DNA from 2 places in the Pseudogracilibacillus sp. SO10305 genome. Region 2 is predicted to be linked to the other one. Evidence: predicted binding sites of a transcription regulator. Region 2 holds the regulator's gene; the other holds the start of a gene.
What was found. Region 2 encodes LexA, which represses DNA repair genes until DNA is damaged. Its sites were predicted from a motif close to CGAACATATGTTCG; they were not measured.
Positions count from the first base shown of each region.

Region 1: a site for LexA is predicted at 6,039-6,052, ahead of SPD45_RS05785 (DNA polymerase IV). Genes of this name have one in related genera too.

Region 1 covers NZ_JAXHDE010000005.1:12,146-24,565, reverse strand. Annotated here, with positions in the region: gene SPD45_RS05820 (MFS transporter) at 1-935, opposite strand, end outside; gene SPD45_RS05815 (Lrp/AsnC family transcriptional regulator) at 1,180-1,662, shown strand; gene SPD45_RS05810 (hypothetical protein) at 1,744-3,159, shown strand; gene SPD45_RS05805 (ring-cleaving dioxygenase) at 3,366-4,346, opposite strand; gene SPD45_RS05800 (VOC family protein) at 4,363-5,301, opposite strand; gene SPD45_RS05795 (YolD-like family protein) at 5,451-5,774, opposite strand; gene SPD45_RS05790 (hypothetical protein) at 5,713-5,982, opposite strand; gene SPD45_RS05785 (DNA polymerase IV) at 6,124-7,380, shown strand; gene SPD45_RS05780 (hypothetical protein) at 7,424-7,882, opposite strand; gene tyrS (tyrosine--tRNA ligase) at 7,946-9,214, opposite strand; T-box leader at 9,265-9,480, opposite strand; gene SPD45_RS05770 (transglycosylase domain-containing protein) at 9,627-12,420, shown strand, end outside.
Region 2 covers NZ_JAXHDE010000006.1:34,875-47,294, reverse strand. Annotated here, with positions in the region: gene hflX (GTPase HflX) at 1-294, shown strand, start outside; gene SPD45_RS06610 (methionine gamma-lyase family protein) at 296-1,558, shown strand; gene lexA (transcriptional repressor LexA) at 1,627-2,244, opposite strand; gene SPD45_RS06600 (DUF896 domain-containing protein) at 2,489-2,719, shown strand; gene tkt (transketolase) at 2,744-4,741, shown strand; gene SPD45_RS06590 (YneF family protein) at 4,810-5,040, shown strand; gene SPD45_RS06585 (hypothetical protein) at 5,466-5,705, shown strand; gene msrB (peptide-methionine (R)-S-oxide reductase MsrB) at 5,725-6,684, shown strand; gene SPD45_RS06575 (DUF6501 family protein) at 6,715-6,921, shown strand; gene SPD45_RS06570 (polysaccharide deacetylase family protein) at 7,062-8,498, shown strand; gene SPD45_RS06565 (S-ribosylhomocysteine lyase) at 8,641-9,102, opposite strand; gene SPD45_RS06560 (rhodanese-like domain-containing protein) at 9,276-9,602, opposite strand; gene SPD45_RS06555 (5'-3' exonuclease) at 10,014-10,904, opposite strand; gene SPD45_RS06550 (dynamin family protein) at 10,907-12,420, opposite strand, start outside.

The sequences.
Region 1 (12,420 bases), on a different contig from region 2:
TCAAACCCTGTAAAAATAAATATCGTAACAAATAAAATATATGCATAACTATGTGCTGTCGTCATTAAAAATACGAACACACCTGAAAACCATAAACAATAACGAACAAGCCTTACTTCTCCAAAACGTTTCGTTAATTTATCAAACAATAATACTTGTGTAATCGCACCAACAAGTGCTGCACCAGTAATGATAATCGCAATATCTTTCGGTGTAAACCCAAATTTATGATCAACATATAAGCTAAATAGCGATTCAAACGCCATTAAGCCAAAAGAAGAAATAAATAAAATTAAAAAGGCAAATATATATGCCGGTCGGACAACACGTTTTAATTTATTCGTCGGAACAGTTGCAACTTCTTCCTCTTCTGTTGTTTGTCGTTCTGGTTCTTTTAATGTAATAATCGATAATACTGCTGCTAATCCGGCTAAAACTGCGGCCGCAAAAAACGGAACTCTCGATCCATATTCTGCTAAAAACCCACCGATACCCGGTCCGATAATAAATCCCGTACTAATCGCAGCGGACATATACCCTAATGCTTTTGAGCGTGTTTCCAATGTCGTAATATCTGCAATATACGCCGTTACAGCTGGCATAATGAATGCCGCACTTATTCCACCAAAAAATCGTGATACAAATAAGATTTCCACCGATGTTCCAATACCAAATAAGTATTCTGAAAAACTGAACACAAATAGTCCAATTACAATCATTCGTTTACGACCGTATTTATCTACCCATTGTCCAGCAATTGGCGAAGCGATTAATTGGGTGATCGCAAATGCTGCCACTAAATATCCGACAACTTTTCCGGTTAAATGTAATTCATTCATAATCGTCGGTAATACAGGAATGACGAGTCCAATTCCTAAAAATGCGATAAATAAATTTCCTAATAAAATCGCCAATACAAAATTTTTCTTTTCCATAAATGTCCTCCTTTTATGTAAATTAAACAAGAAAAAGGAGAAATTCACTGCTCCCCAATGAACTTCTCGCTTTATACGTCTCTTTTATATCATTTTTATCCTATGATAGTATACTACGAAATTATTCTATTTGGCAACTCGATAGCACATTTAATTTTCATTTTATTTTTCGGTTAAAAACTTTATTTTATTATCCAATTTTGATATAATACAAAATATTACACGAGTTAGGATGGTATACATGATAGAATCATTCGTTGCAGAAAAAGAATTAGATGATATCGATAGATTATTATTAAAAACAATTCAAAACAATGCTAGCCTAAGCAATGTAGAGTTAGCAAAAAAAGTAAACCTTTCCCCTCCTGCCACACACGGAAGAATGAAACGTTTAGAACAGGAAGGATATATAAAAAATTACGTCACTATTTTAAACCGTGAGAAACTCGGCTTTGACCTTTTATGTTTTATATATGTCAAAACGAGTATTCATCAAACAGTACAATTAGAAGCATTCGAGGCTGCGATTGTAGCGATGCCTGAAGTATTAGAATGCCATCATATTACTGGAGAATATGACTTTTTATTAAAAGTTGTTTTAAAAGACAGTTCCGATTTAAAAAATTTCATCGGAAATAAATTAAGTTCACACGGAAGTATTAGTGGGATTCAAACTAGTCTATCATATGAAGAAGTAAAATCAACGACGGCATTACCTTTAAAGTAAAAGGTGCCGTCCTTTCTTTTTCTTTAGAACGTGATAAAATATATGATATATTACTTTTTTCGATAGGAAGAGATAAGTTATATGCAAACATTTATCAAGCGCCCACTAAAAGTGACATTATTCCTTTATGCACTTTTTCATTTTATAACTACTTTATTTTCAAATGAGCTCTTATTACTTTTCATGGCGATTAGTGGGATTGCCTTTTTCATTTTTACGAGTATTCATCTTTCGATTCCTAAATTTAAGTTACCGTTCACTATTTTCGTCATTAGTTTTATAGTAATGTTAACAGCGAAAATGGATATATTACATACATTACAAAATGGTGCAATCGAGATGCGCCATATTATCGGACTCTTAATCGTCGTACCACTCATAAGTTACGTATTACAAGAGGAACCATATATTGAAGATGTCATGGGGTTGTTTTATCGGTTCATTAATACTGGTAAAAAGTTTTATTTTACTTTGTTAACATTTACGCAAATTATTGCTTATTTTTTATTATTCGGATCGATTACGATGATGTATCAATTCGTACAAATGGTGTTACATGAAAAAACTTCTGAAAACTGGGAATATTTTAAAGGAACAGCCCTTTTACGTGCCTTCGGATTGTCGACTTTATGGGTCGTTAGTATCCCTAGTTTCGTCTATGCAGTCGAAACATTAAATGCTTCTTTATGGCTTTCGATTTTACAAGGATTTATTTTTGCCATTTGCGGATCATTTTTAGCTATGATTTTTATGTCGATACGAATGAAACGGGCAAACATCGATGTCACGACCGAACTACAATTAGAATTACAAACATTGTTAAAGACAGCAGCAAGTCATGAAGTACAAGTAAAAAAGACGATGGAATTTAGTTTATTATTCGTCAGTCTTTTCGGGACAATTTTTCTATTGCATGGATTGTTTCATTTTCAGTTAATGGTGCTCATTCCCCTCGTGATCATCGGATGGATGTTTTTCTTTTATGTATGGAAAGGAAAATTGCGAAAGTTTTTCGTCGTAATAAAAGACTATGCTTCTAATAAGGTTGTTGGACAGTCTTATCAATTGTCGTTAATGATTGCTGTCGGTGTGTTAATCAATACCTTACATGGTACAAATTTTTCCACTAATTTTATTAAAGGATTACATGCCATACAAGCTGCTTTTCCTTTCATTAATTTTTTGTATATATTACCTTTCATTGTAATTTTATTAGGTTTTTGTGGATTAGGCCCTTTAACAGTGATGGTACTCGTTGCAGGTATTTTACAAAGTATGCCTCTTCCTTATCCACCTGAGCTAATGGTTCTTGCGATTACGTCAGGAAGTGCGATTTCGATTTTTATTTCTCCTATTGTCATGCCTGTTATCGTATTAAGCGCTTCGAACGGGCTCGGCATGTTAACGAATGGTATCAAATTCAATTGGAAATTCGCCCTTAGTTTTTATGTCATGATCCAGCTTTATATTCAAGTGATGTATCAATTCGTTTATTAATATGGAGTGGGAGGTCGAAGGATGCAACTTGCGTAGTACTTGAGTTCGCTTCTATGTTGTGTAAAATTGTATTTGCATCATGTCGCTTTCGGCTATCGTGCACTTGCAAGAAAGTAGAATTACAAAGATAAAGGGAATCCCGGTAAAAATTAATTTACTGAAACTCCCTTTTCTATTTCATTTCGTTTTATCGCAAATCTTTTTTATTATTCATATTCTTTTTCAAATGTTTTTGTACTACGAACTGTATCAATATGGCGAACTTTGCTTTCGATAAATTCTCTTTCTGATTCTAAAAACGGCGGTAAAGAAAGTTTTTCTCCAAGTGTTTCATATGGCTCATCTTCCATGAATCCTGGACCATCTGTGGCAAACTCAAATAAAATTTGCGGTGCCACACGTGCATATAAGGATCCAAAATAAAAACGCTCCACAAAACCAGATGTTGATAAACCGAACTGGCGTAAATGATGGTCCCATCTATCTAATGCATCTTTGTCGTCTACACGAAATGCTGCATGGTGTACTGTTCCAAACCCTTGACGTGCTGATGGTAAGTCATCTCGGAATTCCACAATAACTTGTGCACCATTTCCACCTTCCCCAACTTCGAATAAATAGAAATTGCCATCTTCATCTATTTCTTTAAATAATAATACTTTTTCTAATAATGCTTTGAAATAGTCGATATCATCCACACGAACGACGACTGGTCCTAAACCTGTAATCGCATATTCTAATGGGATCGGGCCATTTTTCCACGGTGCACCAGAGGCAACTCCTGCGTTTTTTTCATCTGAAATTAATTGATATTGTTGATCATCCATATCGACAAATGATAATGTCTTTTTACCAAATTGTTCTTTCACACCAGTATGTTTCACCCCTAATCGGTCAAAACGTTTCACCCAGTATGCTAATGCTTCATCAGTTGGCACACGGAAAGATGTTTTATATATTTCATTCGTTCCATGTGACCCTTTTGGAATACCTGGGAAATCAAAAAATGTCATATCTGTTCCCGGATTTCCTTCATCATCTGCGAAAAATAAATGGTATGTTTGAATATCGTCTTGGTTGACAGTTTTTTTCACTAGACGCATCCCTAACGTATAAGTGAAAAATTTATAATTCTCCTCTGCACTACTCGTAATTGCTGTAATATGGTGGATTCCTTTTAATGTCATGTTTCATACGCTCCCTTTATGTTAATGGTTGTAAATGATGCTCAATTTCTTCTCTTCGTTCTTCTAAAAATGGTGGCAATGTAATTCTTTCCCCAAGTGTCGCCATCTCTTCATCTATTGCCAATCCCGGACCATCTGTCGCTAACTCAAAAACGATGCCATTTGAATCTCTAAAATAAAAACTATGAAAATAATGGCGGTCAATGACACCTGTAGAAACAAAGCCTCTTTCTTTTATTTCTCGTTCCCACTCATACATTTCTTCTACATTTTTCACACGAATCGCTAAGTGATGCACACTACCACGTCCTGGCCGTTCTGTCGGTGCATCAAGTTCTTTTACGATAATTTCAGAAGCTGAATTTTCTAAAGCAGAACGGAAAATTTGTGCCCCTTCCATTGTGTCAACCAATGTATAATCAAACAACTCTGTCAACACGCTCGCTAGCTTTTTCGGGCGACGGACTGTCATCTCTACAGGACCCATTCCAATAATTTGATGTTCCGTTGGGACGGTAGATTGATCCCACTTCTCCCAAAATTCTGGGACATCGTCTTCCCCTTTATCGATAAGCATTAGTTCTAATCCATCTGGATCGGTAAATTGAAGCACTCGCTTATTTCGGTATGTCGTTAATTCACTTGGAATATGGTGCATGTCGAAGCGATTTTTAAAATAATCGATTGTCGCTTCAGTTTCGACGAGTAAACCGAGTTTCGTAATCGCATTAGAACCACGATGTGTACGCCCTACCTGTTTCATTTCAAAAAACGTAATAACGGTTCCCGGACTCCCCGTTTTATCTCCATAAAATAAATGGTACATCGTCGGATCATCTTGGTTAACGGTTTTTTTCACGAGACGTAATCCGAGAACATCTCGATAAAATGTCATATTTTCTTGTGCATTTTTTATCACCATCGAAATATGATGGTGTCCTGTAATCATCCGCATTTGTTTCCCTCCCAATTTCATCTTATTTACATTATGTCACATTTTATCTCTAATTAAAACTATTTTGTTTCGAGATAAAGAAAAAACGTCCTAAAATGAACCATCATAAGATATTTTTCTTATACGTATTCATTTCCCGACGTTTCCACTTATGAAACAATTTGTACATCTAATACATTTTTTAAAGGGACATAGGTGCCACAATCATTCGATAATACAATTTGTCTCGTAAATCGTTCAATTTTTGCTAATTTTCCTTCAATTACTTTAAACTGTCCCTGCTCATAATAGGTTAAAACTATATCAACATTATATGTTAGTGCATATTTTAGAGATTGATCTATTTCTAACATCGTTTGCTCATCTAATATAGGCTTCTCTTTATATTCCACAAAAACTTCCTTTAACATTTCAACATGTTCTGGCAACATTAATGATGTCCACTTGATGGACCCACGGTCTTGTACTGTCATGATTTATATACCTCCATTTTTCCATTGCTAAAATATTTTCTTTATAAAAAGTTCGAATCGACTGCCTCAAAAAGCAGTAAGCAATAACTCGATTACCGTTCATCCCTAATACTTTTATTTCCCGTTTGGAAAATAGATTCTTACGGCTTCGATAAATAATCGTCCACGTTTCCCCTGTTTGCATCGCATCACGTAATAATTTTTCCATCTCTCCACCACCAGGAACGTTTGTTCTTATATTAACACGAACAATTCATAAAAACAAGAACAAAGGTTCGTTTTTTTCTCTTGATTTTCTATTGGTCTTTTTTTATAATTAGAACACACGTTCTGAAAAAGGAGGGGTTCTATGGATTATTCATCTTTTCCTAAACATGATGTGTTATGCATCGATATGCGCTCTTTCTATGCTAGTGTGGAAGCCGTGCGATTAGGTTTTGATCCGATGCAAGTTCTATTAGCTGTCGTCGGGGATGTGACTCGTCCAGGAAGTATTGTACTTGCCGCTTCCCCTGCACTAAAAGAAAAGTATGGGATTAGTAATGTAAGTCGTTTTTTCGAACTGCCACAAGATCCAAATATTCATATTGTTCAAGCAAATATGGCCGATTATTTACATGCTTCTGTCCAAATTACCCAACTACTCTACACGTTCGCACCGAAAGAAGCGATTCATCCATATTCCATCGATGAAGTGTGGATCACTGTGAATGGATTAGAAAAATTATTCGGTGACCCTTTTACAATCGCACAAAAAATCCAACGAGCAATTTTAGAATCGTTCGGCATTACGAGTGCGATCGGAATTGGCAACAACAAATTTCTCGCAAAAGTCGTACTTGATTTACATGCTAAAAAATCACCGAATGGTATTGCAACTTGCACATATGAAGAAGTACAAGAAAAATTATGGCCGGCGAAAGTCGAAAAAATTTGGGGGATTGGATTAAAGTTAAAAAAACGACTGTATCATCTAGGCATTACAACACTTGGTCAAATTGCTCAATCATCCTTACCGACATTAAAAAAACATTTTGGTATTATGGGAGAGCAATTATATTGGCATGCGTGGGGAATTGATTTAAGTCCTGTTTTTGGGGATTTCATTAAAACCGAACAAGATAGTTATGGACATGGTATTTCTTTATTGCGTAATTACACGAAGGAAGAAACGCTCGTCTGTATGTTGGAGCTTTGTGAGGAAGCATGTCGCCGTGCCCGAACAGATCGTATGGCAGGAAAGACGGTTCATCTTGGGATAGGATATGACAAAATGACAAATGGTGGCTTTTATCGTTCCAAAACAGTCGCTTCCCCAACGAATATTACTTTAGAAATGTACCAAGTTTGTGTGCAACTCTTCGAACAATTTTACGATGGGCGTAGTTATATTCGTCGTGTTTCGGTTACTTTAGCAAATTTAGTTTTGGATATGGAAACACAATTAGATTTATTTTATGAACGATCAAAACAAAAGGACATTGGGTATGTGATGGATCATATTCGAGCGAAATATGGATCCACCGCTATCTTACGTGCATCTAGCTACACAAATGCTGGCATTACATTAGAACGTAGTAAAAAAATTGGTGGGCATTGGGCGTAATCTTTGCGCCCTTTTACCTTTGTTTAGTTTAGGGGAGGTGGGTTTACATCGGTTCTTGTGAATTTGGCGCGGGTTCTTGCAACTCCGCAACACATTCTTGCAACTTCAGCACGGATTCTTGCAACTTCACATCGCATTCTTGCAACTTCGCATCGCATTCTTGCAACTTCGCACTGGATTCTTGCAACTTCAGCACGCATTCTTGCAACTTCGCATCACATTCTTGCAACTTCAGCACGCATTCTTGCAACTTCGCATCGCATTCTTGCAACTCCAGCACGCATTCTTGCAACTCTGCGTCGGATTCTTGCAACTTCGCACTGGATTCTTGCAACTTCACATCGCATTCTTGCAACTTCGCATCACATTCTTGCAACTTCGCACTGGATTCTTGCAACTTCACCCTACATTCTTGCAACTTCACCCTACATTCTTGCAACTTCACCCTACATTCTTGCAACTTCGCGTCGGATTCTTGCAACTTCGCACAACTTCCACCCACCCCACACGAAAAAACGATACTAATGAACGCCCTCACTAGTACCGTTTTATCAAATGCTTATTTTTACTGAAAGTGAACGAGGAAATATTTTTTTCTACCACGTCGGATGATAGTAAATGTATCTTCCAAACGATCTGCACCCGTCACGATATGATCTAAGTTTTGATTACGATCCCCATTTACATAAATTGCACCATTTGAAATGTCCTCACGTGCTTGACGTTTCGATGGTGAAATTTTTGCTGCTACTAATAAATCGATTAACCCGATGTCTGATTTTTCTGCTGCATATGTCGGTACATCTTTGAATCCTTGTTCAATTTCGTTTTTCGTTAACTGTTTTACATCCCCGCTAAACAATGCCTCAGAAATTTTAATTGCTTGATCTAAAGCTTCTTTTCCGTGAACGAATGTCGTCATCTCTTCTGCTAAACGCTTTTGTGCAACGCGCGCACCCGGATCTGCTTCTGTCGCCTTTTCGATTTCATCTATCTCCTCACGGCTTAAGAATGTAAAATAATTAATGAATTTAATAACGTCTCGGTCATCTGTGTTGTACCAGAACTGGTAAAACTCATACGGACTCGTTTTTTCTGGGTCTAACCAAATAGCGCCACCAGCTGTTTTACCGAATTTCGTACCATCAGCCTTCGTAATTAATGGAACAGTTAAACCAAATACGTCTGCACCCTCTCCATCTTCTCGTGTGCGGCGAATATACTCCATACCAGCCGTAATGTTCCCCCACTGATCACTTCCACCAATTTGTAAGGAACATCCTTCCTCTTCGTATAATTTCATGTAGTCATATGACTGCATTAACATATAACTGAACTCCGTGTAGGAAATACCGTGCTCAATTCGAGAAGCCACCGCATCTTTTGCTAACATGTAGTTTACTGTAAAATGTTTTCCAACATCTCGTAAAAATTCAATAAATGTTAAATTAGATAACCAATCATGGTTATTACGCGCTACCGCAGCATTGTCTCCTTCATCAAAATTTAACATTGTCGCTAATTGATTACGTAAACTATTGGCGAAATAATGTACTGTTTCTGTCGTATTTAAAGATCTTTCTTCATTACGACCACTCGGATCCCCAATCATTCCTGTTCCTCCACCAATTAATGCAATTGGACGGTGACCAGCAAGTTGGAATCTTTTTAATAGCGTAACCGGAAGCAAATGACCGATATGCAAACTATCTGCTGTCGGGTCAAATCCACAATATAAAGTCACTTGATTTTCCTCTAAATGTTTTGTTAAACCTGCCTCATCTGTCGTTTGTTGTACAAGCCCTCTCGCTTGTAAATCTTGTAAAATATCCACCATCACTCACACTCCATAAATAAATTAAAATAAAAAAAGCCCCATCCCAAAAAAGGGACGAAGCTTGTTGTTCGCGGTACCACCCTTGTTATACATAAATTACTTATATTCATGTATCACTTGGCGTTCGTATCGGTGACTTCACCGTCTTCTGACAAGAATGCTCCTGACTGTAATTCGTCCAACCAAATATGACTAACTTCCACCAACCGTTAGCTCTCTATACAGTGATTTAATCGACTACTTCGGCCATTCATTGCAAATTTTTATGTAATTGATTTATATTGTAACAACATATGTAAATAAATAGCAAGCCATAAGCTTACAATTTTCCTAAAAAAATTACAAAGTCTACCGCAAATATCCGAAAATGTATGATATAATAAGTAGTTGAATTTAGGAGGTAACATACATGAACTTTAAAAATATAACCGATAAAGTAAAAGATTGGTGGCAAAAAGGAACGATCCAAAGAACATCCCGTATTACATATGATGTCGTTTGGAATGTTATTCTTTTCTTTATCATCATCGGTGTCATGGGTGTTTTCTTCGCCGGAGGAGTTGGTGCAGGTTATTTTGCCTCACTCGTAAAGGATGAACCAATCCGGTCTTATGAAGAAATGGAAAAGAAAATTTATAATTATGAAGAAACATCCAAAGTGTATTTTGCCGATAATAAGTTAATTGGTGATATTCGCACTGACTTACACCGGGAAGAAGTAAAGCTCGAAAATGTAGCTGAAACATTGACGAATGCTGTTATCGCAACAGAGGATGAATTGTTTTACGATCATAATGGTGTGGTACCTAAAGCAATCGTCCGTGCAATGTTCCAAGAAGTATCCAATTCGGATACGAAAACAGGTGGTAGTACACTGACACAGCAAATTATCAAAAACCAAATTTTAACGAATGAAGTATCATTTGACCGAAAGGCGAAGGAAATTTTACTCGCCATGCGTTTAGAAAACTTCTTTGAAAAAGAACAAATATTAGAAGCATATTTAAATATTATTCCATACGGTCGAAATGCTTCAGGAGATAATATTGCTGGTATCCAAACCGCTGCAAAAGGAGTCTTCGGTGTAAAAGCAGAAGAATTAACTTTACCACAGGCAGCATTTTTAGCTGGTATTCCGAAAAACCCTTACGCTTATACACCATTCAAACAAAACGGTGATATAAAAGATGAGGATGGATTAAAGCTAGGATTAGATAGAATGAAAACTGTTTTAAGTCGAATGAAGCAGGCAGGCTATATTACAGACGAGGAATATAAAGAAGCCATTGAACATGATATTACGAAAGATTTCACAAAAAAGGCTCCCTCTTCTATTGAAAAATACCCAGCGGTCGTCTTAGAAATCGAAAAACGTGCGAAAACAATCATTATGGAAGTTTTAGCGGAAGATGATGGATATACGTTAGAAGAAATAGAAAAAAACGAAGAATTAGAAGAACAATATGATATGTTAGCTGACCGTGCACTACGAATGAATGGATATGAAATTCATTCGACGATCGATAAAGAAGTATTTGACACGATGCAAAAAGTGGCAAAAGAATATCCATATTACGGTCCAGACCGAACAGTTCCTAAAACTGGTGAAGTTGAACAAGTAGAAACCGGTGCTGAAATTATTGAGAACAAGACTGGTAGAATACTAGGATTTGTACCAGGCCGTAACTTTAAAGCCGGTGAAAAAGAAGTAAACTATGCAACTGGATATGGAACGACCGGACGTCCTGCAGGTAGTACATTTAAACCTATCGCCGTATTTGGACCAGCAATGGAGTTAGGTGCTGCTCAGCCAGGTACAGTGATTGCCGATATTCCTGGACACCAAGGATATGCACCAAACAACTATGGTGGCGCATATAATGGACTTGTCACAGCTCGTGAAGCTGTCACATACTCCTATAACGTATCAACAATTGAAGTGTACAAAAGTATTTTAGGGCAAAACCCGGCAGATAAATTTTTAAAGAAAATGAACATCCCGTTAACGAAAGAATTAGAACAAGACCCTTCTGTTGGTCTTGGATCTAACAACGTGACAGTAGAACAAAACACGAATGCCTTTACAACGTTCAGTAATGGTGGAGAGTTCGTCGAGGCGTATATGATTGAAAAAATTGTCGACTCAGATGGCAATACCATTTATGAACACGAGCCAGAACCTGTAAAAGTTTTCTCAAAACAAACCTCATATTTAATGATTGATATTATGCGTGACGTTGTAAGTCAAGGTACAGGAGCTTACGTCCCTAGCCGCCTTAAACATGGTGGGGTCGACTGGGCAGGTAAGTCTGGTACGTCGCAAGATTATCAAGATGCATGGTTTATTGGAACAAACCCTAACATTACAATGGGTGTTTGGTTAGGATATAATACACCTAGTTCGATTTATAGTTGTGGTGATTGTGGAGGCTTAAGTTATAGCCAGCGAACACAACAATTATGGGTCAACTTAATGAACGCAGTGTCAGATGTAAAACCTGATTTAATGGCACCTTCCAAAAAACACGAACAACCAGAAGGCATTGTAAGTAGTAGCTTCTGTGCAACATCTGGTGATGCACCATCAGATTTATGTTCAAAAGCTGGACTCGTTCGTTCAGACATATTTAATAGTAAATATGTTCCGAGTAAAACGGATAATAGTTTAGTAGGTGGTGGCTCTACAACGATGACGAAAATCGACGGGAAAGAAGTCGTCGCTGGATCGAAAACACCTTCTGAATTTACTTCAAAAGGAAAAGGTGGCTATAAGTTCAATCCTGAATTTTTAAAAGAAAAAGGATATGATCGCCTAGGTGACTTATCTGTACTTATTCCGAGAAAAGGTGGCGAAGGTTGGAGTAAAATTACTGCAACGGCTGGCAAAGGATCGAGCGCATCAAGCTCTGTCAGTGACACTGGAAAAGCCCCTTCTGCTCCTGGCTCTGTTTCAGGTAGCAAGAGTAGTATTTCTTGGTCAGGCGTATCTGGTCAAAATGTCGTTGGTTATAGACTTTATCATGCAAAAGATAAAGACGGATCATTTAAATCGGTCGGTTCTACAACAGGAACATCTTTATCCCTGCCATCTGGTAGTGGAGCATATCATGTCCGTGCAGTCGACTATTTCGGTCGTGAATCTGGAGCATCTGATATTTTATCTATAAAACCTTCTAAAGAAGAGAAAAAAGATGATGCAAAAG
Region 2 (12,420 bases):
GATTTATTAGAGGCGGATTTTTTCCCATCATCTGATCCATCTATTCAAATACACGCCCATGATGAAAATGATTTAGGAAAGTTATTGCATAAAATGGAAGACATTTTAAAAAATGAATGGGAATTTTATTCAGTCTCTTTAGAAGCTTACGAATCAAAAGAGTTGCATCAATTTACAAAACATACGATTATAACAAAGAAGGAGTATAATGAGGAAACATTCCGGTATGATTTAGAAGGCTATATTCCACATGCACACCCATTACAGAGAATTTTAAAGGAGAAACAAGAGTAATATGTTACAAAATGAATTAATAGAAAAACTAGAAGCACAATGTGCACCTTATTTTACATCAATTAATCAGATGGTAGAAATAAACCAAAAAAAAGTATTAAACGCGTTTCGAGAAGAACAGATCGGTGATCACCATTTTAGTTCTACGGATGGTTATGGTTATGATGATCAAGGACGAGATGGATTAGAAGCGTTATATGCTCGTGTATTTGGTGGGGAGGATGCATTAGTCCGTCCCCAAATTGTTTCCGGAACACATGCTATTGCAACAGCATTATATGCGATGTTACGTCCTGGAGATGGGCTTTTATACATTACAGGAGCACCATACGATACATTGGATCAAGTAATTGGAAAAAACACATCAAATACTGGAAGTCTTAAAGATTATGGTGTTCGGTACAATGAAGTTTTATTAAAAGATGATCAAACGATTGACTATGAAGGAATTAAAAATGCGATCAATGAACATACGAAAGTTGTAGGTATTCAACGTTCGAAAGGATATGAAAACCGTCCTTCATTTACAATCGATGCAATTGAACAAATGATTCAATTTGTAAAAGAAATAGATGAAAACATTATTGTGTTTGTTGATAATTGTTATGGGGAATTTGTTGAGGACCGTGAGCCTTTAGAGGTTGGCGCTGATATTATGGCTGGGTCTTTAATTAAAAATCCAGGTGGTGGACTCGTTCGTGCCGGAGGATATATCGTAGGAAAAGAGGATTTAGTTGAACTTGCTGCAAATCGATTAACAGCACCAGGACTAGGAAAAGATGCTGGAGCAACATTAAATATGTTACAAGAGATGTATCAAGGATTTTTCCTTGCACCACATGTAGTAGGAGAAGCATTAAAAGGGGCTATTTTAACTGCACGGTTAATGGATTATGTCGGTGTGGAAACAGCACCTACATATACTGATAAACGTACAGATATTATTCAGGCAATGACGTTCCATCATGAAGAAGCGATGATCAAATTTTGTGAAGCCATTCAGGCAAATTCACCAATCAACTCGTATGTAGCACCATACCCAAGTGAGATGCCAGGGTATGAAGAAAAAGTAATTATGGCTGCAGGAACGTTTATCCAAGGGGCTAGTATTGAATTATCTGTTGACGGACCGATTAAACCTCCGTATACAGCTTTTTTACAAGGTGGTTTAACATATGCACATGTTAAAATTGCCATTATTCAAACAGTAGAAAAGCTAATTCAAGATGGATTATTGGATCCTTTAACCTTTCCAGAATTGTAAGTGACATAGTTTAGGATAAATAAAAACGGTAAAGTTCATCAGTTTTTGATAAGCTTTACCGTTTTCACTTAGAATGCACGATATAGGCCAATTACCTTTCCTAAAATAATGACATTATTTAATAGGATCGGTTCCATAGCATCGTTTTCAGGTTGTAGGCGAATATGATCTGTTTCTTTATAAAATCTTTTTACGGTTGCCTCGTCTTCGTCCGTCATTGCGACGACAATATCTCCGTTATTTGCTACACTTTGTTGTTTTACAATTACTCTATCACCATTAAAAATTCCGGCGTTGATCATACTATCCCCATCAACTTCTAATAAAAACACATTATCTTCCCGATGTGCGAGTGATGTTGGGACTGGCGCATATTCTTCGATATTTTCTATTGCTGTAATCGGTGCACCAGCAGTTACCTTACCAATTAAAGGAGCATAACGTGCCGTATCTTTTTCAATATTTTGGAATGACGGATCAACAATTTCAATTGCTCTTGGCTTTGTTGGGTCTCTACGAATATATCCTTTATTTTCAATTCGTTCTAAATGACCGTGTACAGTAGAACTAGAAGCTAAACCAACTGCTTTGGCAATCTCACGAACAGAAGGAGGATATCCTTTCATTTCTACTTCATGAACGATATAATCATAAATCATCTGTTGCCTTTTTGAAAGTTTTTCCAAGAACCTCACCTCATCTGTCTATATAATTACTTTCATTTTATCAAAATGCGAACAGAAGTCAAACATAAGTTCCCATATTTGTTCGGTAGAAATGTTCTATTTCTGAAAGGTTGTCTGAAATGTAAAGTTATTATAGAATATTATGTGGCGCATTTGTATCTATACAAAATATTGTATAGTATAATATAAGTAACATATAGATATATTTTTATCATATGTAACTTAGGAATTAAGAGGTGAGAACATGTTAACGAAAGAAAAACTTGAACGTATCAATTACCTCGCTAAAAAAGCAAAAAGTGAGACATTGACGCAAGAAGAAAAACAAGAACAACAAGAGCTTCGTCAAGAATATTTACAAAGTATTCGTCAATCATTTACTAATCAAATAACTTCTGTTACGGTGATCGACCCAGAAGGGAACGATGTAACACCGGACAAAGTAAAACAAATAAAAAGAAATAGAGACAAATAATATATTTAAAGGAGCTAATAACAGATGCAAGTGGAACAATTATCAGTAAATACAATTCGTACATTATCAATGGATGCAATACAAAAAGCAAACTCTGGTCACCCAGGATTACCGATGGGTGCCGCACCAATGGCTTATACATTGTTTACAGACTTCTTAAATCATAATCCAAAAAACTCTAAATGGTTTAATCGTGATCGCTTCATTTTATCTGCTGGACATGGTTCAATGTTATTGTATAGTTTATTACATTTATCTGGATATGATGTAACAATGGATGATATTAAAAATTTCCGTCAATGGGGTTCTAGAACACCTGGACATCCAGAAGTATTAGATACAGACGGAGTCGAAGCAACGACTGGTCCATTAGGACAAGGTGTAGCAATGGCTGTTGGTATGGCAATGGCAGAGGCACATTTAGCAGCAAAATACAATAAAGAGAACTTCAACATTATTGACCATTACACTTATTCATTAGTTGGTGATGGAGATATTATGGAAGGGATTTCTCATGAAGCTGCATCCCTTGCTGGACACTTAGCTTTAGATAAATTAATTGTATTATATGATTCGAATGATATTTCATTAGACGGAGATTTAGATCGATCATTTTCTGATAGTACAGAAGATAGATTTAAAGCTTACGGTTGGCAAGTAATTCGTGTCGAGGATGGAAGAGATTTACAAGCCATCCATCAAGCAATTGAAGAAGCGAAAGCGAATACGACACAACCAACATTAATTGAAGTTAAAACAATTATCGGGTATGGTTCACCAAATAAATCGGATTCCTCAGCATCACACGGTGCCCCACTTGGAGAGGACGAAATTGCTTTAACGAAGGAATATTATGGTTGGGACTACGAAGAAACTTTCCACGTTCCAGAGGAAGTATATGAAGATTTCAATAAGAAAGTTGTGCAAAAAGGCGCAAACTTAGAAGAAGCATGGAATACGTTATTTGACGAATATAAAGAAGCATACCCAACATTAGCAGAAGAACTACAACTTGCAATTAACGGTGAACTTCCTGCTAATTGGGATGGAAATTTACCAACATATAAAGTAGGCAAAGATACATTAGCTTCTCGTGTTGCTTCAAGCGAAATGATTAATGCTATTAGTAAAACTGTTCCTAGCTTTTTTGGAGGAAGTGCTGACTTAGCAAGTTCAAACAATACGATGATGAAAGAAGAAACTGATTTCACAAAAGAATCGTACGAAGGTCGTAATATTTGGTTTGGTGTACGAGAATTTGCGATGGGTGCAGCATTAAACGGAATGGCATTACACGGTGGTTTAAAAGTATATGGCGGAACATTTTTTGTCTTTAGCGATTATGTACGTCCGGCAATGCGCTTATCGGCTATTCAAAATGCTCCTGTCACTTACGTGTTTACACATGATTCAATTGCAGTGGGAGAAGACGGTCCAACACATGAACCGATTGAACATTTAGCATCTTTACGTGCGATGCCGAACTTATCTGTTATACGTCCAGCTGATGGAAATGAAACAAATGCAGCTTGGCGTTTAGCTTTAGAAACAACAGACAGACCGACTGCATTAGTGTTAACACGCCAAGGTTTACCAACTTTAGATGGCACACAAGAAAATGCATATGAAGGTGTTAAACGTGGTGCATATGTTATTAGTAGAGAAAATGCTAAATTAAATGGTATTTTAATTGCGACTGGTTCTGAAGTAAACTTAGCGATCGATGCTCAAAAAGCATTACTTGAAAAAGGGATCGATGTTCGTGTCGTAAGCATGCCTTCTTGGGATCGTTTCGAAGCACAAGATGCAGCATATAAAAATGATGTTTTACCAAAAGACGTTACAGCACGTGTAGCAATCGAAATGGCTGCATCACTTGGTTGGGAACGTTATGTAGGTTTTGATGGAAAAGTACTAGGAATAGATAAATTCGGTGCTTCGGCTAACGGAAACATCGTAATTGAAAAGTACGGCTTCACAGTAGAAAATGTTGTAAAACATATGGAAGAAGTTCTTGCGTAAAATTATTGTTTTATAACGACGAATTGTTTATACTGTAAAGGGAACATTTTGAAGGAGGATCATAGTTTATGTCAACGATTTGGGTAGTATTGATCGCAATATTAGCATTAGTTGCTGGGGTTGCACTTGGATTTTTCCTAGCTAGAAAATATATGATGGATTATTTAAAGAAAAACCCACCAATTAATGAACAAATGTTACGCACAATGATGATGCAAATGGGTCAAAAGCCATCGCAAAAGAAAATAAATCAAATGATGCGTGCCATGAGTAATCAAATGGATAATCCGAAAAAATAAGCAATATTGATACAATTTTATTAAGTTTTTGAGATGAGTAAATTTGATTCACTTCCCGTTGATTTTAAGTACACAGAAACAAAAATTTAAAATCACACAAATTAAACACCTTTTTAATAGTTAATCTGTTAAAAAGGTGTTTTTTTGTTTTCGATTAGTAGTTGATGAATGATTGTTAGCAAAATATAACATGTTAAAACAGATGAAAAATTTGAGAAAGTATTCAGAAGTGTATGTACAGAATAATTTTTAAAAACTTTTATCGTATTTCGTTTAGAGGAAGTTCTCCGAATGAACTATCTTTGTGAGCGTAAAACATTAGATTTTTCAATTAAACATTGATAAAATGTACGATATAGTGACGGCTTTTCTCTTAACACATATAGTAATATCGAAGAATGTTTTCATGTTAGGAGGGAGCAACTATGGTTAATCATGAGCAATATCCAAATAAATGGGTACAATATTTAATGAATGGTATTATTTATATGGAGCGCATGATGAAAGTATTGTTATCATTACGTCCTTATATGGACCAATATGGCCCATTATTGCAACAATTAGCTGTTATTTATAAGGCAATGAAAATGATCCAAGAAGAAGGACAAAATGATCATACTTTTAGTAATGAAACAAATGTACATGAACCAATTTTGTACATTTAACATACGGAGGGATACTAATATGGCAACTGAAAAAGCAACATTTGCAGGAGGATGCTTCTGGTGTATGGTAGAACCTTTTGATGAACAACCAGGTATAATAGAGGTTACATCTGGATATACAGGAGGTACGGTAGAAAATCCGACGTATAAACAAGTTTGTTCTAATACGACGGGACATGTGGAAGCAGTTCAAATTACATTCGATCCAACGATTTTTCCTTATGAAGAGTTAGTAACCCTTTTTTGGCAACAAATTGATCCGACAGATGATGGGGGACAATTCCATGATCGTGGGGATTCGTATAGAACTGCTATCTTTTATCATAATGAAACACAGAAAAAAATTGCTGAGGAATCAAAACAAACGTTAATAGATAGTAAGAAATTTCAAAAACCAATTGTTACACCGATTATTCCAGCAAAAACATTTTATCCTGCAGAAGAAGAGCACCAATACTTTTATAAACGAAATATGTTTCATTATAAAACGTATAAACGTGGATCTGGAAGAGAACAGTTTATTAAAGATAATTGGTCAAAGCGATTTGATCCAGAAGATTTAAAAGAATCGTTAACAGAGCAACAATATTATGTAACACAAGAAAATGGAACAGAACCTCCGTTTCAAAACGAGTATTGGGACCATTTTGAGGACGGTATATATGTTGATATTGTTTCAGGTGAAGTACTGTTTTCATCGAAAGATAAATATGACGCACAATGTGGATGGCCTAGCTTTACAAAACCTGTCATGAACAAACAAGTAATCGAACATCTCGATACAACACATGGTATGGTTCGTACTGAAGTTCGCAGTAAAGAAGGTAACTCTCACTTAGGTCATGTATTTCCTGACGGCCCACAAGAGGCAGGTGGTTTACGTTATTGTATTAATTCAGCTTCCATTCGCTTTATTCCAAAGGATGAAATGGTAGAAGAGGGTTATGAAAGATATTTATATTTATTTAATGAACGATAATATTATTATGTAAACTAGAGGTGGCAAATAATGATCCATGTAAATTGGGAAAAGAACGAAGTAATCAAACAAGTGAAATGTATGCATGCAAATGCAAAAAAGTATAAAGTTAACAATATGCTCACAGAAGGTAATGTTTACGATGTAATAAACGAGACAGATGAATTTATATTCGTGATTGACAATAGTAAACGTGTGGCAGGTTATTATAAAGAATATTTTGAAGAAATTGTATAAAAATCGACAAAAATCCACTCTCATATATGAATGAGGGTGGATTTTTGTATTAAATTATTTCTCATACTATAGTTCTTGTAATATATTTGTTATAATTGATAGATAATGCATATTATTGTAAACAATGTGAGGGAATACGTATGTTTAAAAACTTAACTTGGCCAATTGTACTAGTTATCATTTCTGTTATATTGACAGTTGGTGTCGTATTTGCAGGTATTATTTTAATGGAAATTGAAAAAGTTACGAGTGCCAAAGCAGTGACAATGGATGTAGAAAAAGAAGAAATTGATGATCAACTTATTTTAGAAACAAAAATGAAAGAGGCTGAATTATATACTTCCAAAATAACCCAACCTATTATAAACGAAAAGACAATTGATGGTCAAATTGAAAGATGGATTCGCCAACATGAAGATCATTTTATGGAAGAAATGTTAGTCGTAATGGAAGAAAAAAGAACCTTAGATGAAGGAGAAAATAATCATCTTGCAATATCGACAGATTATTACAAAGCAAATGACGATATATATACATTTTTATTAAAAGGGTCGATCGTGAAAAATAATAAAGAAACAGATTCATTTCAACAGTATTTTACTGTGAATGTAAAAGAAGATAAATTCGTATCACTCCATGATGTGATTGACATGAATGAATCATTAAAAAATATGATTAAAAAAGAAATGAACAAACAAGAATTCGAATTTGACGAGGCTAATTTTGATTCGATAACAAGTAATGAAGAAAAAATCCAGTGGGCATTGACAGACGATTCGATTCTATTTATATATGAAAAAGGAGCAATTGGGAATAATGAAGGAGAAATCGAAATTGCCATTCCATATGTAGATGCATATAAATCGTTAACAGAACCATATTATGCTTTATTAATCACAGATGAGTTGCAGCAAATCATCAACTCAGCACCACGTGAATTAGATCCAAATGGAAAATATATTGCACTAACATTTGATGACGGACCAGATGAACAAGTAACACCGAGAATACTAGAAACTTTAGAAGAATTTGATGCAAAAGCAACATTTTATATGTTAGGTCGCAATGCTACTAGATATCCATATATTGCAGAAATGGTCGCGCAAGATGGTCATGAAATAGCAAATCATAGTATTACACATGCGAATCTAAACGCAATTACAGCGGCAGCTATTAAAGATGAAGTTTCCTTGTCGCAGCAGCAAATAAAAGATGCTACAGGGATTGCACCAACATCATTTAGGCCACCATATGGTGAATATAATAATATTGTGTTGGAACAAGCGAAACAGACAGATCAAATTGTAACGATGTGGACGATTGATACGTTAGATTGGCAAAGTAAAAATACAAACGCTATTTTACATAATGTATCAATGAGTACAAATGGTGATATTGTGTTAATGCATGATATACATCCAACAACTGCAGACGCTTTACCAACTGTATTGAAATATTTACAAGATCAAGGGTTTGAATTTATTACAGTAAGTGAAATGTTACAATTAGAAGAGAATCATATAGAAGTTGGTCCATATTATGGAACAAAAAAGGAAAATAACGAGCAAGCATATTAATGTTGCTCGTTATTTTATATCTAACATTACTTCCTATAATATATATTATGTAAACTAGGATAAGTGAAAATATAAGGCTTGTTTTAATAGTACTCTGTTACCTTTATTTCCTATTAAAACAAGTTTCATTTATATTATGTATCTAAAAAACTTCACGCCACTCATCTTTATGATCGAGCATTTCTTTTGCAAGTGTTTTTGCTCCTTCTAAACTATGACTAGCAGCCCAACCACATTGTACTTCATTACATCCAGGTACTTCAGTAGCTTTTAGGACATCCTCTAAAATATTTTCCACTAATTGAATGATATCTTCATAGCTAAAATGATTAATTACTGATAAATAATAGCCAGTTTGACATCCCATTGGGCTTATGTCGACAATTTTGTCAGAATAATTGCGACTTATTTCTGCCATTAAGTGCTCTAATGAATGAATGGCAGGCATATCCATATGTTCTTTATTCGGTTGCTTGAAGCGAAGGTCATATTTGTATACTTCATCTCCATTTAAACCTTTCATTTTACCTGCTAACCGAATATAAGGTGCTTTTACTTTCGTATGATCTAAGTTAAAGCTTTCGACATTTAATTTTTGAACCATCATGTCTACTCCTTTCGAAATGATAAGTTAATTACTATTGCAATTAAAGTTTAATGTACAATAACATATTTCTGAAACAATGTCAAACAGTTGTCAGAAAATTTAAAATGATGATACGAATGATACGTATAAATACAAAAAACTTACCACGGGAATTTGTGGTAAGTTTTTTGTTATGCAAAATCTGATTCAACAATACCATTCCAGTGAATCATTCCTGGAACAACATTATATACTTCATCATAACCATTTTCTCGTAAAATAGTACAAGCCTCATCACTTCGAACACCGGAACGACAAATGACGTAAATTGGTTGTTCATTACTTACTTCATCTAATCGTTCACTAAGTTGCCCTAAAGGAATTAATACAGATCCTGGTATATGTTGAATGGCATATTCTGTCGTTTCCCTAACGTCTAATAGTAAAAATGATGCTTCGTCATCATGTAGTATATTTTCTAGTTGTTCGTTTGTCATTTCTTTCTCACAAACAGTCACTGATGTTACCCCCTTTTACCTAAAATCAATTAGGCTCGTTTCAAATTGTATAAGAATCACATTAAAATGTAAAGTGTTTGAGATGAAATTGTAACATCTTGGCATTAAAAGTGAAGAAAATAGTAAAAAATCAAATGGAAAAAGGCTAAATGACAATAATTATGACATTTATGGAAAACATCATAATCATTGATATACATGAAGTTTCTTGTTATCACAAATTGAGATACTAGGAATAAATGACCCCCATCATTTTAAGTGATGGGTACTTCAGGTTATTTTTGTCATACTTCACTTAAGAAAATTACATGATGGAAATTGCTATCACTATTTTTTCCTTAAAAAAACAGAGGATGCATATTGCCTCCCCTGTCTTTTCAAGTTTAATAATATTACTTAATTTGTACTGTATTAGACAGTAAAATTTGATGATACGTACGATTCGATTGGTGGATATTTTACACCTAATTTAATTAAATTCGCTTCAATTTCGGATGCATTTATTTGTAATGGCTCATCGATTGTAAATTCAAGTTCAACATCACATTTTATTTCAGCTAATTCCTTTGATAAGTGAAACATTGCGATGTCTGTTTCAATTTTCGAACGAATCCCCTTTGTTAATTCGTCCATTGATTGTAAAATAGTATCCATATTACCATATGTTTGCAGTAATTTTAATGCCGTTTTTTCGCCTATTCCTTTTATGCCAGGATAATTATCTGCGCTATCTCCGGTTAATCCTTTGAATTCGATAATTTGATGTGGATATAATCCCTTTTTGTTTAAAAAATTCGCTTCATTATAAACATCATAATTACCGATTCCCTTTTTCATAATTGCAACATCGACATTTGCAGCAACGAGTTGTAATAAATCATAATCACCGGATAAAATGGTTACATGTGTGTCTTTAGACAACGTATTAGCTAGCGTACCAATGACGTCATCGGCTTCATAATTTATTACGCCAATATTTGGAACGTTAAAAATATTGACAGCTTCTTTTACAAGATCAAATTGGGGAATAAGTTCTTCCGGTGGTGCTCCTCGATTTGCTTTATACGCATCGTAAATTTCGTTGCGGAACGTCTTACTTCCCATATCCCAACAACAAAGAACATGTGTCGGTTGGAAAGTATGAATTCCATCTGTGAAATAGCGTAAAAATTGATATACTCCATTCGTCGGTATGCCTTCTTCATTTCGCATAAAATTACCTCTAAAAGATGTTGCGTAAAACCCTCTAAACAATAAAGCCATTCCATCTACTAATAATATATGTTTCTTCAATATGTCCATCCTTACTTTTCTAATATTGCCGTTAATATTTCATGTTTTTCTTTTAACTGAGCTAAATTTACCGTATCTGTGACAACTTTAATATGTTGTTCAATCATTTGATCTATTTCAGATTCAATACGAGTTTTAATGTTTTGTAGAGCATCGTTCCACTGCGCAATGTACACACTATCCATAATTTCTTTTTGTGTATCTAAATATTGTTTTGCTTCCGGTTTTAACGTATCATAAAATGCTTCCTTCATTTTTTCACGTTCATTTTGCTCAAAAAACGATCGAGTATTTTTGAAAATCTTTAATACATGTGAAAAAATACTGTAATCGATTATCGTAAATGCCTGTTCATAATTAGGTGTTTTAAGCTCTTGTGTTTGCAAGCTAGGTAAAATAAAGTTTTCATCTATTTTTTCAATCTGAGATTGTATCTCATTAAAAGTGTCTTTCGTTAACTCGTAAATATTTGCCTCGACACGTAATGATACAGCACGTACTTCTTGTAACAATTCATACCCAACATAGTCGATAAATTTAGTGCGATTCGCTTCTAATTGCTTAATTGCTTCCCTTCCAGATGCCGTAATAGTCGTCGGGTTAAAATGTTCAGAAAACATATCATGGAAACGAATGTATAAACGTTCTAGTACGAAATGAAGTTGTCGTTCGATACGTTCTAATATACGTTCTTCTGCTACAGAACTATTTGTTTTTGCAATAATTTCTTTAAATGTATGACGTTTATTTTCTAATGTTTTTACGAAATTAGCACGTTCTGCTTCACTTAAGTTTGCTGCATCAATAAAGTTTTGTAATGTTGTTACAGCGCGATTCATATCCCATACAGCACCTTGGATAGTTAACTGTGCTAAGTCTTGTTCAACAAATTTGTAAAATTCTGTTTCAAATGTAGTCATTTCTTCATTTAAAGGAAGTTGAGCTACTTTTTCTTCTAATGATTTTTTACTTGAAACAGGAAATATTTTTGCCTGACGAATGCCAAATTGTAGTAATTGTTCTTCGACGTAATTTAATACGAGTCTTAATTCTTCGGCATCTTGCGCTAAATCTGATGCATTTACAATAAAGAACATTTTATCTAATTCGAACGCTTCCTTCACTCGTCCTAATTGCATTAAGAAGTCACGATCTGCACTAGTAATGGCATGATTATAGTACGTGACATAAATAATTGCGTCGGCATCTTTTATATAATCAAAAGAGACGTTCGTATGTCGTGCATTGACAGAGTCTGCTCCAGGTGTATCTACTAATGTGATCCCTTTTCGTGTTAATGCACAGTCATAGTATAAATCAACTTGTTCAATATAACATGCTTTTGATTCATCTGTAACAAAAGCTGGGAATTGCTCTAAAGAAATTTCCACTGTTTTTCCGAGTTGGTTTTTTCTTTGTTCGTATCCATTTAATACCGCTAATAAGTAGGATTGGTATGTTTTTGTTAAAAGGTCGTTTTTATGGATATTATATCGTTTTATCCATTCGACTATTTCTTGGACAT